DNA from 3 places in the Synechococcus sp. A15-60 genome. Region 2 is predicted to be linked to each of the others. Evidence: predicted binding sites of a transcription regulator. Region 2 holds the regulator's gene; each other region holds the start of a gene.
The links. The regulator NtcA, encoded in region 2, controls nitrogen genes in cyanobacteria. The targets are predictions, from matches to a motif close to GTANCNNNNGNTAC.
Positions count from the first base shown of each region.

Region 1: a site for NtcA is predicted at 2,538-2,551, ahead of SynA1560_RS13295 (DUF4278 domain-containing protein). Genes of this name have one in related genera too.
Region 3: a site for NtcA is predicted at 1,670-1,683, ahead of SynA1560_RS13375 (molybdenum cofactor guanylyltransferase). Genes of this name have one in related genera too.

Region 1 covers NZ_CP047933.1:2,467,500-2,472,745, reverse strand. Annotated here, with positions in the region: gene SynA1560_RS13310 (Zn-dependent hydrolase) at 21-1,310, shown strand; gene SynA1560_RS13305 (DUF1028 domain-containing protein) at 1,307-1,984, shown strand; gene SynA1560_RS13300 (hypothetical protein) at 1,988-2,206, opposite strand; gene SynA1560_RS13295 (DUF4278 domain-containing protein) at 2,288-2,455, opposite strand; gene SynA1560_RS13290 (type 1 glutamine amidotransferase) at 2,644-3,396, opposite strand; gene ureC (urease subunit alpha) at 3,411-5,120, opposite strand; gene SynA1560_RS13280 (urease subunit beta) at 5,124-5,246, opposite strand, start outside.
Region 2 covers NZ_CP047933.1:351,026-356,271, reverse strand. Annotated here, with positions in the region: gene SynA1560_RS01670 (cob(I)yrinic acid a,c-diamide adenosyltransferase) at 1-211, opposite strand, end outside; gene rph (ribonuclease PH) at 347-1,069, shown strand; gene ntcA (global nitrogen regulator NtcA) at 1,148-1,882, shown strand; gene SynA1560_RS01655 (DUF3084 domain-containing protein) at 1,941-3,146, shown strand; gene SynA1560_RS01650 (RuvX/YqgF family protein) at 3,143-3,574, shown strand; gene SynA1560_RS01645 (DUF3146 family protein) at 3,558-3,815, opposite strand; gene pth (aminoacyl-tRNA hydrolase) at 3,815-4,447, opposite strand; gene SynA1560_RS01635 (TatA/E family twin arginine-targeting protein translocase) at 4,452-4,688, opposite strand; gene psbH (photosystem II reaction center phosphoprotein PsbH) at 4,711-4,911, opposite strand; gene psbN (photosystem II reaction center protein PsbN) at 4,998-5,138, shown strand; gene SynA1560_RS01620 (glycoside hydrolase family 38 C-terminal domain-containing protein) at 5,126-5,246, opposite strand, start outside.
Region 3 covers NZ_CP047933.1:2,483,542-2,488,787, forward strand. Annotated here, with positions in the region: partial or broken gene SynA1560_RS13995 (GTP 3',8-cyclase MoaA) at 1-1,042, opposite strand, end outside; gene SynA1560_RS13375 (molybdenum cofactor guanylyltransferase) at 1,039-1,626, opposite strand; partial or broken gene SynA1560_RS13380 (MFS transporter) at 1,876-3,430, shown strand; gene SynA1560_RS13385 (molybdopterin oxidoreductase family protein) at 3,528-5,246, shown strand, end outside.

The DNA of each region.
Region 1 (5,246 bases), 430 kb from region 2:
TGAACTAAGGGTCACGACCATTGCCACAACTGCTTTCCAATCGTCCACAAGCCACTCCAGTGGAGGCAACGGTTCGGAAAACAGCGGTAACCCCCAACCGTGCTCGCCTCATTCAATCGCTTGATCAGATGGCCTCCATCGGTCTGCAGGCCGATGGCAGTGTGTGTCGGCGCGGCTTCAGTGCGACTGATGTGCAGGGTCGTGATCAGCTGGCGGCCTGGATGAAAGCGTCCGGCTTGAAAGTTCGTGTCGATACGGCTGGCAATCTGATTGGCCGCTTGGAAGGGCAGGATCCCACTTTGCCCGTGCTGATGACGGGCTCTCACTTAGATACGGTGCCAACCGGCGGCCGTTTTGATGGCGTTCTCGGCGTGTTGGCCGGCCTTGAGGCAGCTCGTGCCCTTATGGATGCAGGCCTTGAATTGCGTCATTCCTTTGAAGTGGTGGCCTTCGCTGACGAAGAGTCAACGATGGTCGGTTGCAAGGGCATGGCTGGGACTGCCTCTGCTGAGCCAACGGCTTATGCCACCAGCAACGGTGAGCCGATTGACGTCAACCTGAAGCGCATCGGGGGGCACTGGCCGTCCTTGGCGTCTGCCCGTCGTGCTGATCAGGCGATTGCAGCATTTCTGGAATTGCACGTTGAGCAGGGTGCTGTGCTGGAGCATCGCGGTGATGCCATCGGTGTTGTTGAAGGCATCGTTGGCCAGCGTCGTTTTTCCATTCAGGTGGAGGGTCAGCCCAACCATGCCGGTACGACGCCGATGACGTTGCGCAAGGACGCGTTGGCTGCAGCCTCCAGAGTGGTGCTCGCGGTCGAGTCCATCGCCCAACTTCACCCAGGGGATCCTGTGGCGACGGTGGGTCGGCTGGAGGTTTGGCCCAATGCCGCCAACGTGGTGCCCGGCTCCGTTTCGATGACGGTGGATATTCGGGATCTCAGCCCCGCTGTCTTGGATCAATTGGTCTCCAACCTGGAGATGGAGCTCGAGCGGATTTCCACTGCGACGGGATGCCCCATTCGTTTGGAGCCTCAGTTTCAGGTGGAGCCGACCCCAGCTGATGCCATGGTGATGTCGACCATCGCGTCAGTGGCCACGGATCTCGGCCTCCGCTGGAGTGGGCTGCCGAGTCGTGCCAGTCACGATGCCCAAGAGATTGGCCGTCGCTGGCCGATGGGCATGATTTTTGTTCCCAGCCGCGATGGTCTCAGCCATTCAGCGGCCGAATTCACCACTGACCGCCAGTGTGTGGATGGCACTGCTGTTTTGCTGGAAACCATTCAGCGGCTTGACAGTGCCCTCACATGACCTTTTCGATCGTTGCGCGAGATCCAAGCAACGGCCGGTTTGGGGTCGCAGTGGCAACTTGCCATTTGGCGGTGGGATCCACCGTCCCTCACATTCGTGCGGGGGTTGGTGCTGTGGCTACGCAAGCACACACCAATCCTTATCTCGGCATCTGTGGGCTGGAACGGCTTGAACAAAGTGCGGATGCCGATGAGGTCTTGAGCAGCCTGCTCGCCGATGACCCTCACCGTGATCAACGCCAGTTTCATCTCATTGATTCCACTGGTCGTACAGCCTGTTGGACTGGCCAGTCTTGTGGAGGCTGGGCAGGCCACCGCCATCACGCAAATCTTTCAGTGGCGGGAAATTATTTGGCTAGTAATGCAGTACTTGCAGCAATCGAAGAATCTTTCCTCTGCAGCGACCCGACGTGGAAATTAGGCCGTCGATTGATGTTGGCTCTTCAGGCAGGTGAAGCAGCAGGCGGAGACCAACGCTCTGACACATCAACATCGGCTGCGCTTCAAGTGAGTGGGGAAGCCGCTTTTCCACTTTTGGATTTGCGCGTCGACTTTCGTGATTCTGCCGTTGAAGAGTTGATGCGTGTTTATGAACGCAGTCAGGAGCTCTGGGCTCAAGAGTGGCGCGATTCGTTTGCCGAATTGCCACGCTTAAACCGTCTGATAGCGGGCTGACTCTCAGGAGGCCACTGATGTTGCCCAATCCAGGCTGACGCCGGCTTGGCGAGCATCTTGAGCAAGTTGCTTCATGCAATTCACTTCGAACACGGCCTGCCCGGACAGCAGAGCATCCCACTCACTTTCGGGAAAGTGGCATTGGAGCCAGAACACTCCGTGGATGCTCGCTGGTTGAAGCAGCACCAGGTCGGAGTCGTGAGGTTGTGCAATCAGATCCACGCACCCAATGCATCGCTGGGTCCATTAACTCCTCAAGGCCCTGGCCTCAGTTGTTTTTCTTGATACCGAGTTGCGAATTCCTCAGCGTGTGTACTGAACGCCGCGATAAATCAACTCCACGGGGACCCTTTGAGGAGTGGTCTGGCGGGACTGGTACACATTGCGGCGGTACGTCAGCTGAATCACGGGCTTTTGTGCGGCGCCGTGGTTGGGGCTGTAGGTGTTTCCGCGATAGAGGAGTGTGGTCATGGTTGTTCAACGAAGCAAGCTCAGGTCCCCGTTCCATGGCCTGAGTCGTACTGCGCCACGCGTCTTGCGTGGTGAACGCTTGGTAGCAGTTGCTACTAAATAATTGTCCGCTGTGGATTTCTTCTTTGGTTGTTCAGATGGATACAGTTTTAGAAAACTTTTGCGTTTGATTTTTGCTTGGCGAAACCTTATTTGCCTGCGCTGCTTCCGGTCGTGAGCGGCAGCAACTGCCGCAGGGCGGCTTCGAAGAAACGTGAGCCTTGGGTTTGCAAGTCGTCTCCCACGCGATGCCACATCCGCATGATCTGCGCAGGGCCTTCCGCGCCCATGGCGCTCACCACATAGGCCTCGTCTTGCACGATCCATTGCTGGAGTGATGCCGTGCTCACTTCGAGGTGGCATTGCAGGCCAAGAGCGTGGCGACCGACTCGAAACACCTGTTCTGCACAGTGCAGTGAGGAGCCCAGCAGCGTCGCCTGCTTTGGGAGATGAATCCGGTCGCCGTGCCAATGCAGCACCGTGGTGCTTGTGCCCAGGTTCTTCAGCAACGGTTCGGTGTCGGCTCCGATCAGCCAGTGAATCGCCCCAAGCCCGACTTCTTTTAGGGGCTGAGGTGGTTCCCCTACATGCAGTGGTTCCACTGAACCGCCTGCGGCAACAGCCAGAAGCTGTGCCCCCAGGCAGATGCCGATGACCGGCTTTTCAGCCTGGTGCCAGGCAGTTAGCCAATCGAGTTCTGCTTGGAGCCAGTTCAGTCCTGGGCTGTGTCGATCGTTCACGCCCATCGGTCCCCCCAGCACCAAAGCCAGGCAGTTAGGGCAGTCGCCCGGAGCGGGTAGCGCATCACCCAGGTCGGGACGCAGGATTCGGATGGTGAGGTCTTGTTGGGTTGCCAAACGGCCGATCAAATCAGGCCCTTCGTGGTCCACGTGTTGGACCACCAACAGCGTGGGGCTCAAAGCAGCAGATAGCGCTGGGCCAGGGGCAGCACTTCAGCGGGCTCGCAGGTGAGCAATTCACCGTCGGCGAATACCTCATAGGTCTGCGGGTCCACGCTCACCTCCGGCAGCGCTGAATTCAGCTTGAGTCCGCTCTTACCCACGCTGCGCGTTTCCATTACCGCCCTGCAGGTGCGTTCCAGCCCCAGCTGGCGTTGAATGTCGGCATCCATCGCCGCTGCGCTCACGAAGGTGAGACAACTGGGGGCGAGGGCCTTGCCGAAGGCACCGAACATCGGTCGGCCGTGCACCGGGCCGGGGGTGGGAATCGAGGCGTTGGCATCGCCCATCTGGGCCCAGACGATCGAACCGCCCTTCACCACCAGTTCCGGGCGAATGCCGAAGAAGCCCGGCTTCCAAAGTACGAGATCGGCGAGCTTGCCGGTTTCGATCGACCCCACCTCGCTGCTGATGCCGTGGGCCAACGCCGGGTTGATCGTCACCTTGGCGATGTAGCGCTTCAGCCGGTGGTTGTCGTTGCGAGCGGAGTCTTCCGGCAGGGCACCGCGCTGCACCTTCATCTTGTGGGCGGTCTGGAAGGTGCGTGTGATCACCTCGCCCACGCGGCCCATGGCTTGGGAGTCGCTGGCGATGATCGAGAAGGCGCCCAGGTCGTGAAGGATGTCTTCGGCGGCGATCGTTTCGCGCCGGATCCTTGATTCGGCGAAGGCCACGTCCTCGGGGATCTTCGGGTCGAGGTGGTGGCACACCATCAGCATGTCGAGGTGTTCCTCGAGCGTGTTGCGGGTGTAGGGCCGGGTTGGGTTGGTGCTGCTCGGAAGCACGTTGGCCTCGCCGCAGATCTTGATGATGTCGGGGGCATGGCCGCCGCCGGCACCTTCGGTGTGGAAGGTGTGAATGGTGCGTCCTTTGATGGCGGCGATCGTGTCTTCCACGAAGCCGGCTTCATTCAAGGTGTCGGTGTGGATGCACACTTGTACATCCATCCGGTCGGCCACCGACAGGCAGGCATCGATCGTGGCGGGGGTAGTGCCCCAGTCTTCATGCAGCTTCAGGCCGCAGGCGCCTGCGCGCACCTGCTCTTCCAGGGCTTCTGGGGTGCTGGCGTTGCCTTTGCCGAAGAAGCCCAGGTTCACTGGCAAGCCTTCGGCGGCTTGGAGCATCCGGCCGATGTGGAAGGCGCCGGGCGTGCAGGTGGTGGCATTGGTGCCGGTGGCCGGTCCGGTGCCACCGCCCATCAGGGTGGTGACCCCGCTGGCCAGGGCGGTTTCGATCTGCTGGGGGCAGATGAAGTGGATGTGGGTGTCGATGCCACCGGCCGTGAGGATGTGTCCTTCGCCGGCGATGGCTTCCGTGCCGGGGCCCACCACGATCGTCACCCCTTCCTGGGTGTCGGGGTTACCGGCTTTGCCGATGCCGACGATGCGGCCGTCCTTGAGGCCGACATCCGCTTTCACGATGCCCCACCAGTCGAGGATCAGGGCATTGGTGATCACCGTATCGACGGCGCCTTCGGCACGCGGGGTCTGGGACTGGCCCATGCCGTCGCGGATCACCTTGCCGCCGCCGAACTTCACCTCATCGCCGTAGACGGTGTAGTCCTTCTCGACTTCCAGAATCAGATCGGTGTCGGCCAGGCGAACCCGGTCGCCGGTGGTGGGTCCGTAGGTTTCGGCGTAGGCCTGGCGGGAGATGCGGTAGGGCATGGGTCAGGCGTCGAGGGGTCCGTTGATCTGGCCGTTGAAGCCGATGACGCGTCGCGCACCGGCGAAGGGAATCAGGTGCACGTCGCGGCTGTCGCCGGGTTCGAAGCGGATGGCGGTGCCAGCGGG
Region 2 (5,246 bases):
CAGCACTGCGCAACGCCTGACTCAGCACAGTGCCAAAACTGCCGCGGTAGGGCGCGGTGTGGACCTGAAGCTGGCCTTCGGGAGCCACCAGATGCAGTGGCGGACGGGGGTCGAGTGCTGGTAAAGGCTGGAGACGCGAGCGCTCCACGACTCCATGATCGGCACCGCGTGTGTCGCGGGATCGATGGCTGGAGCTCAGGCTTGCGGTCATCGCGTTCGTCTTGGCTGGCCCACAACAGCCAGCGGACTTCGAATCTAGCGGTGAAAACGCGATCCACAAGATCTTCGACACCATCCCTGGTGTCTCATGCCGAATGTCAGGCTCATCAACATCCGCAAATAACTGATGGGCGAAACCGCTCGCAACGATGGCCGCTCGCCCGCCGACCTGAGGGCGTTCTCCGTGGAATGGGACCCCATGGGCTTTGCCCTGAGCTCCGTGATCGTGCGCACCGGCCGAACCGCAGTGCTCTGCAGCGTTTGCCACGAAGAGGGGGTCCCCCGCTGGCGTCGGGATCAAGGTCTGGGGTGGCTGAGTGCTGAATATCGATTGCTGCCGGGATCCACTCCAGAACGTCAGCGGCGCGAATTGATGAAACTCTCCGGCCGCACGCAGGAGATTCAGCGCTTGATCGGTCGCAGCCTGCGGGCGTGCCTCAACATGGACGTGCTTGGGGAAAACACCCTGCTCGTGGACTGCGACGTGATTCAGGCTGATGCGGGCACCCGAACCGCGGCGATCACCGGCTCCTGGCTGGCCTTGCAGAAAGGCTGCGAACGCTTAGTCGAGCAAGGCCTCCTCAGCGATAGTCCCGTGCAAGCACAGGTGGCCGCCGTGTCTGTGGGTCTGATCGATGGCGCCCCTCAACTGGATCTCGACTACAGCGAAGACAGCCGTGCCGATGTGGATCTGAATGTCGTGATGAACGACGCCGGAGATCTTCTGGAGCTGCAGGGCACAGCTGAAGGTGCAGCCTTCAGCCGCAAACAGCTGAACAGCCTGCTGGACTTAGCCGAACCTGGCCTCAAGCAGCTGATGGCATGCCAAGGGCAAGCACTCCAGAACTGACCAGCAGCCTGAAACGTGTTGATTGCTACAGGGTGACCCCGCATCGCTCCGTAACTTCCCTCCATCAGATGGCTGGAGATGGCAGAAGCGATACGCGGATTCAGCCGGACCGTCCCACACGTTGGTCGGTTGCCTGAAACCAGCCTGACTAACGCTCCCACGCCCTCCAGCCGCACGCTGCTGGAGGTGATTCGTGATCTGGAGGGCGCCAGTACCGAACTGGTGGAGCGCAACAAAACGATCTTTTTCCCTGGCGACCCGGCGGAACGCGTTTACTTAATTCGCCGCGGCGCCGTGCGTCTTTCCAGGGTCTATGAGTCCGGCGAAGAAATCACCGTGGCGCTGCTGCGAGAAAACAGTCTCTTCGGGGTGCTCTCACTGCTCACTGGTCATCGTTCCGATCGCTTCTATCACTCCGTTGCTTTTACGCGGGTGGAGATGGTGACAGCTCCGGCGAGCTCTGTGAGGCAAGCAATCGAAGCCGACACCAGCGTCGGTCTTCTCCTCTTGCAGGGTCTGTCCAGCCGCATCCTCCAGACCGAAACCATGATCGAAACGCTCACACACCGCGACATGTCGTCGCGGCTGGTGAGTTTTCTGTTGGTGCTTTGCCGCGATTTCGGCATTCCCAGCACGCAGGGCATCACGATCGACCTGCGTTTGTCCCACCAAGCCATTGCCGAAGCCATCGGCTCCACGCGGGTCACAATCACCCGTTTGCTCGGAGACCTGCGCAACTCCGGCTTAGTGGAGATCGACCGCAAAAAGATCACCGTTCTTGACCCCATCGCCCTGGCCAAGCGCTTCAGCTGAGCGCTCGACGGGTGAAGATGGGCACCACTTCAGCGGCCTGCCGCAGGGTTGAAAGCACGTGACAGGCTGGCTGCTGCTGTTGAGCCTCCTCATCCTGGGAGGGGTGCTTTCAACGCTTGGAGATCGCCTGGGCTCAAAGGTGGGCAAAGCCCGATTGAGTCTGTTTGGCCTACGCCCCCGACAGACCGCCGTGGTGATCACTGTGCTCACGGGAAGCCTCATCAGTGTTCTATCGCTCGGGCTGATGCTGCTGGTGAGTCGCCAACTGCGGGTCGGTCTCTTCGAACTCGATGAACTCCAGGCGCGTCTACGCAGCAGCCGCACCGCCTTGAAGGCCAGTCGAGAGGCGCAGCAGGAGTCACGCGAGCAGCTCGAGCAGGCTCGCAGCGATGAAATCGCAGCTCGACAGACTCTGGCTGACGCGCAAGCCCGCGCCAGCGAATTACGAAGCACGCTGCAACCACTGCAGGAACAGACCCTTCGCCTAGAAGCGGAACGTCAGCGCCTCAGCCAAGACGTCAGCAATCGTGATGCCGAAATCCGACGCACGGATGCAGAGCTCCAGGCTGTTCGTCAACAAATTCGCGCTGGTGAAAACGAACTGCTGCAACTGGAGAAAAATCTCCTGGCCCTAAGACGGGGCAACGTGGCGATCAGCAGCGGCCAGCCCCTTGCCACGGTCACCCTCAAACTCGATCGACCGGATCAGGCACGCCAGGTCATCGACCAAATTCTCAGAGAAGCCAATCAACTGGCCTATCAACAGGTGTTGCCGGGGGAAGCCCCGGATCGTCAGATTCTCTTGGTGCCGCGACAGGACATCAACCGGCTCGAACAGGCCATTCGCAAGCCCGGCACCTGGGTGGTTCTCCTGCGCTCCGCCGCCAATGTGCTTCGCGGTGAACGCGTGGTCTATGCCTTCCCGGATGTCCGACCCAATGTCACTGTCACCATCGAAGGTGAAGTGCTGGCCACAACAGCGATCAACAGCAACGAACGCGATCCGCAAGCCATCCGCAACCGCCTCAATCTGCTGCTGGCATCGACGCTGGCAGAGGCTCAGCGCCGCGGCTCCCTCAGCCAGGGCCTTCAATTTGATGGCAACTCCCTCAACAGCCTCGCAAAGGAACTGATCGAACAGGGAGAGGGACGCGTTGAACTCGAGGCGGTAGCGGCACGCCGCAGCGAAACGGCCGATCCGGTGGCGATCGAGCTCAGAATCAAGCGAAGCTCCGGATCCAATTCCAATGCTGCGAGCCCATGAGCTGGATTGCCGCCCTTGATCCTGGTCGAAGCAAGTGCGGGCTGGTGCTCGCGTCCCTGGATCAACGCTGCGTGATCGAAGGGCATGTGCTGCCTGCCGATGCTGTGCTGAACACCCTGGAACGCTGGCAACGCTCCACACCGCCGGAACGATTGATCGTGGGCAACGGCACCTCAAGTGCTCACTGGACAGCGCAACTCTCCAATGTTCTGCCAGTGACTTTGGTGGATGAACGGGGCACGACGCTGACGGCACGAACCCGCTATTGGCAGCTGTGGCCACCGCGAGGTTGGCGCAGGCTGGTGCCTCTCGGACTGCAACTGCCCCCGGGTGAACTGGACGCGCTTGCAGCGCTGGTGATACTGGAAAAAACCCTCGGGTTTCCGCTGGATTGGCCGGAACCACCTTCCATCAAAACCGGGCCCTGACCGTAAAGCTGTAATCCCCACCGGCCTCCAACCGATAATCCGACTTCACCAAAAAGCGCTGAAGAGCGTCCTGAATCAGGGCTCTACCCAGTGAAGGTTCAACGCAAAGTTCACCGCGATCGAAGAACCACTGAAATTCCCAGATGAATCCACCCGCCTGGACTTCACCCTGAAGGCATTGATCGCGAAAGCTCTGATGAAGCACACGCAAGTGAGCTGTGGTAGCTGGCAACCGCGCCATCAGACCGCTTCATCTTCAGTCAACGGAGCCAGATTCAACCCGTTGAGGTGATTTCCAGCACGATCCAGACCTTGGCGCTGGATGCGTTCCAGTCCTCGAAGAACCTCGTTCAGCACATCCTTGAGAAGCGGCTCTTCGTCCCGATTGAACTGACCGAGTACGTGGGACACAGTGCGGGCACGACGCTCCTCCGGGGTGCGGCCAGGGGCTCCAATCCCGATGCGCAACCGGGCGAATTGCTGCGTTCCCAGATGCTGAATGGTGCTTTTCAAGCCGTTATGGCCTCCTGCTCCACCGCCAGCACGCAGCCGCAGCCGACCCAGCGGTAGATCCATGTCATCCACAAGGACGATCAGCTGATGGATGTCGAAACCGAACCAGTCGAGAGCCGCACGGATCGAGCGGCCGCTTTCATTCATGAAGGTCTGCGGCATTAACAAGCGGAGCCGGGCGTCACCGGTACCGACATCCGCCAGTTCGCCCTGTAGTTTGCCCATCACTTTGAAGCGGCCTCCCTCGCGAGAAGCCAACTGCTCCAGAGCCATGAACCCAACGTTGTGGCGTGTGGAGGCGTACTTCTCGCCGGGATTGCCTAACCCGACCACCAATCGGAGCTCTCCGCTTTGAGTCAAGGGTTCAGTCCTCGTGATCCTTGGACGAAGACTCAGTCTCTGACTGCGATCCAGGTAATTCTTCAGGCTCAGCCATGGCCTTGCTGATCTCCCGTTCGAACTCTTTGGAGGCCGTTTGAAAACCTTTCAATGTTTTCCCAAGCGTTTTACCGAGTTCCGGCAAACGCTTGGGTCCGAACACCAGCAGCGCAACAGCGCCGATGACCGCCATTTCAGGCAGGCCGATACCAAAGATGTTCATGAAAGGAACCTATGCAGCCGGATCAGCCGGCACCGTTCCAGTTCACATTGATGCCTTCCAGGATCAGCGACTGGTTGTACAGCTGGAGGATCACCAGAAGAAAGACCAAGAACAGCACCATGAAGATGCCCATGACTGGGGTGGTACCCCAGCCGGGGACAACCTTGCCGTACTCGGAGTTGAGGGGACGGAGCAGATCGCCCAGACGGGTGCGTTGAGCCATAGCGGCGCTGAGGTCTCGGGTGAAGTTCAGTCTGGATACTGTAGAGGTCCTGGCCCAGAAGAGGGTCAATCCTGTCGAGAGATGTGATGGAAAGCTCCTCCCCGGCCCTGTCCGTGGCGATTGCGGTTCTGGCTGCCCTGCTTGGACTCACCGGTTTTGGGGTCTACACAGCCTTCGGCCCGCCATCCAAGCGACTGGACGATCCCTTTGATGATCACGAAGACTGACGCACCAGCCTGAGCTCACGCAAGGCACCCGGAGGGATGCAGCCTGCATCGGCCCCTCCCTCAAGTTCCCAGCCGACGTCGCGGAGTGACCAGACCACGCGGGACGCC
Region 3 (5,246 bases), 410 kb from region 2:
CAACTCCTGATCGGACCCCATGGCAGGGGTCAAATCAGTTCCTTGGGCAGCGAACAAACAAGTAAAAGCCTGACCATCGGCCGTAATGCGTAGACGGTTGCAATCACCGCAGAACGGCTCACTGATGGAAGCAACCACACCAACGTCACTCACTTCATCGTGATAACGCCAACGCCGAGCAGTGCCTCCAGGGTTCCGACCCAGTGATCTGAGGGGCCAATGCTCAGCAATGCGCTGCACCATCACCTCAGCCGGCAGCACCTGATCCATTCGCCAGCCATTGCGATTGCCCACATCCATGTATTCGATCAGGCGCAATTCCATCCTCTGACTGCGCGCCAGCTCCGCCAGGGGGATCAACTGATCGTCGTTCACACCCCGTTGAATCACCGCATTGAGCTTGAGGTCACCTGCAGCTGGATCGAACCCAGCAGCTCGTGCAGCGACCAGACCAGCCAGCACTTGCTGCACCAATCTATGTTCAAACCGATCTGCAAACGCTGAAACGCAACTCGAAGCCGCCAAGCGTCTTTACGTCGGCAACCGATTCCCACCAGCCAGTGGTCGTCTGCACCAATCCATCACCGGCACTCCGTCCGCCACGCAGTCCGGCCATCGTTGCTGCCACGGCGCCGTCAACAGCATCCAAACTCACGGTGATGCGATCCAGGCCTGTGTTCTTCAAAGCCCTGGCGCGCCCCTCGGACAGCAACACCCCATTGGTGGTGAGCGCCACGTCACGCAAACCAACCAGAGGATCGCCAGGGGTGCATCTGCCGTCGGCAACCCCGGCCAACAATGGCATCAACCGATCACTAAGCAGGGGTTCACCACCGGTGAGGCGAAGGGTGCGCACACCGAGGCGAGCCGCAACGCGGATCAAACGCAACTGCTGATCCAGCGTCAACGTTCCCGGAGGATCGGCGGAATCCGGACAGCAATAGGGACACGCCAAATTGCAACGGGCGGTCAGTGAGAGCCTCAGCACCCCCAGCGGCCTGGTCCATTGATCAAGCGTCGACACTGGAGATGCGCAAGTCATCCAACCAACGCTGCCAGATCGGTTGGATCATTCACATTGCTGAGCTGCTGCGCAGGCAGTTGCAGGCTGTCGTAATCAATCCGCTGCAGCCAGCCAAGCCATCGCGCCTGTCCATCACACAATTCAGCATCCAGCGCCGCGCGATTGATGGCACTACACGGGTAGATGCCCAGCAAAGGCTGAAGACGTTGACCATCGTCGGCCACCAGCGCTCGCGATTCATTCCGACGCCAAGCGTCCAAAAGCGCTTGCAACGCCTCAATCTGCAACGCAGGCATGTCCACCGGCGAGGTCAGCAGAGCCTGGGTCTCATCGGCATTCAGCAGGCAACTGAGCGCACGAAGAGGCCCTGCGGGGCTCCATGGTTCGGCATGCACCGTGACCCCGAGCCAACCGGACAGACAGCGTCGATGGTTGGCATGAGCACTCATGACACACACCTCAAGCCCGAGGGAACGCAACAGCCGCACCTGCCGCTCCAACCAGGTGGATCCGTCCGCAGTGGTGATCAATGCTTTGTCGGTTCCCATCCGACGACTAGCACCGCCGGCAAACACCACTGCTCTGAGCGATCGCGAGCTCACAGGACCCTCAGAACGCCAGTTAATTAAAGACCGGCCAATACACGTAACAACCGCTACCAATCAATGCGTAGCAATGCTGAACTTTCAGCCGCCAGACCCCCGAGTGGGGGATTTCGGTAGCCAATGCAACGAATCACGTGCCCACCGAATGGTGCAATTATCCGGCGGTCTGCATGAGCGCCGCATTTTGAAATCCTGGGCGCCTTCGTTTCGACGCCGGGGTTTGACTCTCCATCCCAAACAAACCCCATGCTTGGCGAACTCTGGTCGTTCCAGGGGAGATACCGAACTCTTCATCTCACCTGGATCGCCTTTTTCCTGACCTTCGTGGTCTGGTTCAATCTGGCTCCTCTGGCCACCACCGTGAAAGCAGACCTTGACCTGACGGTGGGTCAAATCCGCACGGTGGCCATCTGCAACGTGGCTCTCACCATTCCCGCACGCGTGCTGATCGGCATGCTGCTCGACAAATTTGGGCCAAGAATTACGTATTCCTCGATTCTGGTCTTCTCAGCCATTCCCTGTTTGCTGTTTGCCGCAGCCCAGGATTTCAATTCCCTGGTGGTGGCTCGTCTGCTCCTCTCCATCGTTGGTGCGGGCTTCGTGATCGGCATCCGCATGGTGGCTGAGTGGTTCCCGCCCAAGGAAATCGGCCTGGCTGAAGGCATCTACGGCGGCTGGGGCAACTTCGGCTCTGCCTTCTCTGCCCTCACCATGGTGGCCATCGCTGGCTTCCTGTCCTTCTCCGGCGGTTTCGAACTGCCCACCGGCGCGATTCTCAATTGGCGTGGTGCCATCGCCCTGAGCGGCATTATTTCCGCCATTTACGGAGTCTTTTACTTCTTCAGCGTCACCGACACTCCTCCTGGAAAGGTGTACCAGCGCCCCGAGAGGACAGCAGTCCCCAGAAGTCACTTCCATGCGTGACTTCTGGGGACTGCTGGGAATGAACGTTCCTTTCGCAGCCATCCTGGCCGTGCTCTGCTGGCGCCTGCAAAAGGTTGGTTTCCTGACTGCCAGCACCTACCCATTGGCTCTCGGAGCTGTTGCCCTTTGGTTCATCTTCCAAACCTGGGGAATCATCCGCACCAACCGAGAATTGATCCTCGGCAACAAGGTGTACCCCAAGGAAGATCGCTATGAATTCCGCCAGGTGGCCATTCTTGAGCTCACCTACATCGTGAACTTCGGCTCCGAGCTTGCTGTGGTGTCGATGCTTCCCACCTTCTTCGAAACCACCTTCGATTTACCGAAGGCAACCGCGGGCATCCTCGCTTCCTGTTTCGCGTTCGTGAATCTGGTGGCTCGTCCCGCCGGCGGATTGATCTCCGACAAGGTCGGCAGCCGCAAAAACACCATGGCCTTCCTCACCGCTGGCCTTGGAATCGGCTATCTGGTGATGAGCATGATCAAACCCGGCACGTTCTCCGGCACATCTGGAATCTTCGTGGCTGTGGTGATCACCATGCTCGCCTCTTTCTTCGTGCAATCCGGCGAGGGTGCAACCTTCGCTTTGGTGCCTCTGGTGAAGCGCCGCGTCACCGGACAGGTGGCAGGTCTCGTCGGTGCCTACGGCAACGTTGGTGCCGTGACTTACCTCACCATCTTCAGCCTCCTGCCCATGTGGATGGGTGGTGGTGCCGAGCCCGATCCGACGGTGATCGCCAACTCCAACAGCCGCTTCTTCCAGATTCTTGGAATCGCTGGCCTGATCGTTGCTTTCTTCTGCTACTTCTTCCTCAAGGAACCCAAAGGTTCCTTTGCGGATCTGCATGAAGGCGAAACGGCAGAAGCGGTCGCCTAAGGATCAAAATCCACTTCTGATCGGAGTTTGCAGTTCGACTGCCATCCGAATGCCCGGGGGACTTCCCCCGGGTTTTTGAATTTCTGCCTCTCCGGATGTGACTGATTCCAGAGCTAACCCCACAAGCCAATGTCCTTACTGCGGCGTGGGCTGCGGCCTGGAACTGCTGCCTCCGGGCGAGGCAGGCAAATCCGTGAAGCGCGATGCTGAAGGCAATCCCATGTGGGCCGCACGCGGCGACCGCCAACACCCTTCCAGTCTCGGACAGGTCTGCATCAAAGGCGCCACGGTGGGTGAAACCCTGGCCCGCGGACGTTTAAATCGACCGCTGTACCGCCCCACACTCAACGACGACTTTCAACCGATTAGCTGGGACAGCGCTTTTGATCTACTGACCGGACGCATCCGCAGCACTCTGGCCAGCAAAGGACCCAACGCCATCGCCATGTATGGGTCAGGCCAGTTTCATACCGAGGATTACTACCTGGCTCAGAAACTCCTGAAAGGAGCGCTGGGAACCAACAATTTCGATGCCAACTCGCGGCTGTGTATGAGCTCCGCGGTGGCTGGATACACACGAAGCCTGGGATCGGATGGTCCTCCCTGTTGCTACGAAGATCTGGACCATTGCTCGGTGGCCTTCCTCATCGGCACCAACACGGCCGAGTGCCACCCTGTGTTGTTCCAGCGACTGCTGAAGCGGAAAAAACGTGACCCAAAAGGGCTCACCATCGTGGTGGTGGACCCGCGCAAGACCGACACCACCAAAATTGCTGACCACCATCTAGCGATCGCTCCAGGCACAGACCTCGCGCTCCTTCACGGCCTGGCACGACTGGTCATCCAAGACAACGGCTTTGATAGCGATTTCATCGATGCAGCCACCGAAGGCTTCGCGTCGTACACCCAGACCATCAATGCCTGGACCCCCGGCAAAACCGCCAAGTTCTGCGGAATCACTGAACAGGATCTGCGCGCCGTCGGCCGACTATGGAGTCGCAAAGAAGGTGTGCTTAGTCTCTGGTCGATGGGGGTCAACCAGCGCCGAGAAGGAACGGCAGTGGTCAGTGGACTGATCAATCTGCACCTGCTCACCGGAGAAATCGGCAAGCCAGGCGCCGGGCCCTTCTCGCTCACCGGTCAACCCAATGCCATGGGCGGCCGTGAAGCCGGAGGACTGGCACATCTGCTACCTGGATACAGGGTGGTGACCAACCCGGACCACAGGGCAGAGGTGGAGCAAGCCTGGGGGTTCGCCAAAGACTCCATTGCGGCAGCCCCAGGACTGAACGCCTGGCAGCAGGTGGAGGCCATGGAGCAGGGCGAGCTCGATCTGTGGTGGGTGGCAGCCACCAATCCATTGGTGAGCATGCCCGACCTGGAGAGAGTGAAAAGCGCCATGCAGCGTTGTCCGCTCGTGGTTGTCAGTGAGGCTTACGCCGACACGGAAACCTCCCACTACGCCCATCTGCTGCTGCCCGCATCGCAGTGGAGCGAAAAATCGGGAGCGATGACCAATTCAGAACGACGTGTCACCTACTGCCCGTCATTTCGACCACGCCACGGCGAAAGCCGTCCTGATTGGGAGGTGTTCGCTGAACTTGGACGTCGGCTGGGATTCGCCGAGCAGTTCACGTATGCGTCCTCAGCGGAGGTTTATGCAGAATTCGCAACTCTCACCGAAGGCCGCGTCTGTGATGTCTCCGGCCTCAGCCATGGCCTGCTTCACTCCCACGGGTCGCAGCAATGGCCCTTCCCCAAAGGACATGAGCCAACCCGCACCTCCAAGCGTCTTTACGTCGGCAAACGATTCCCA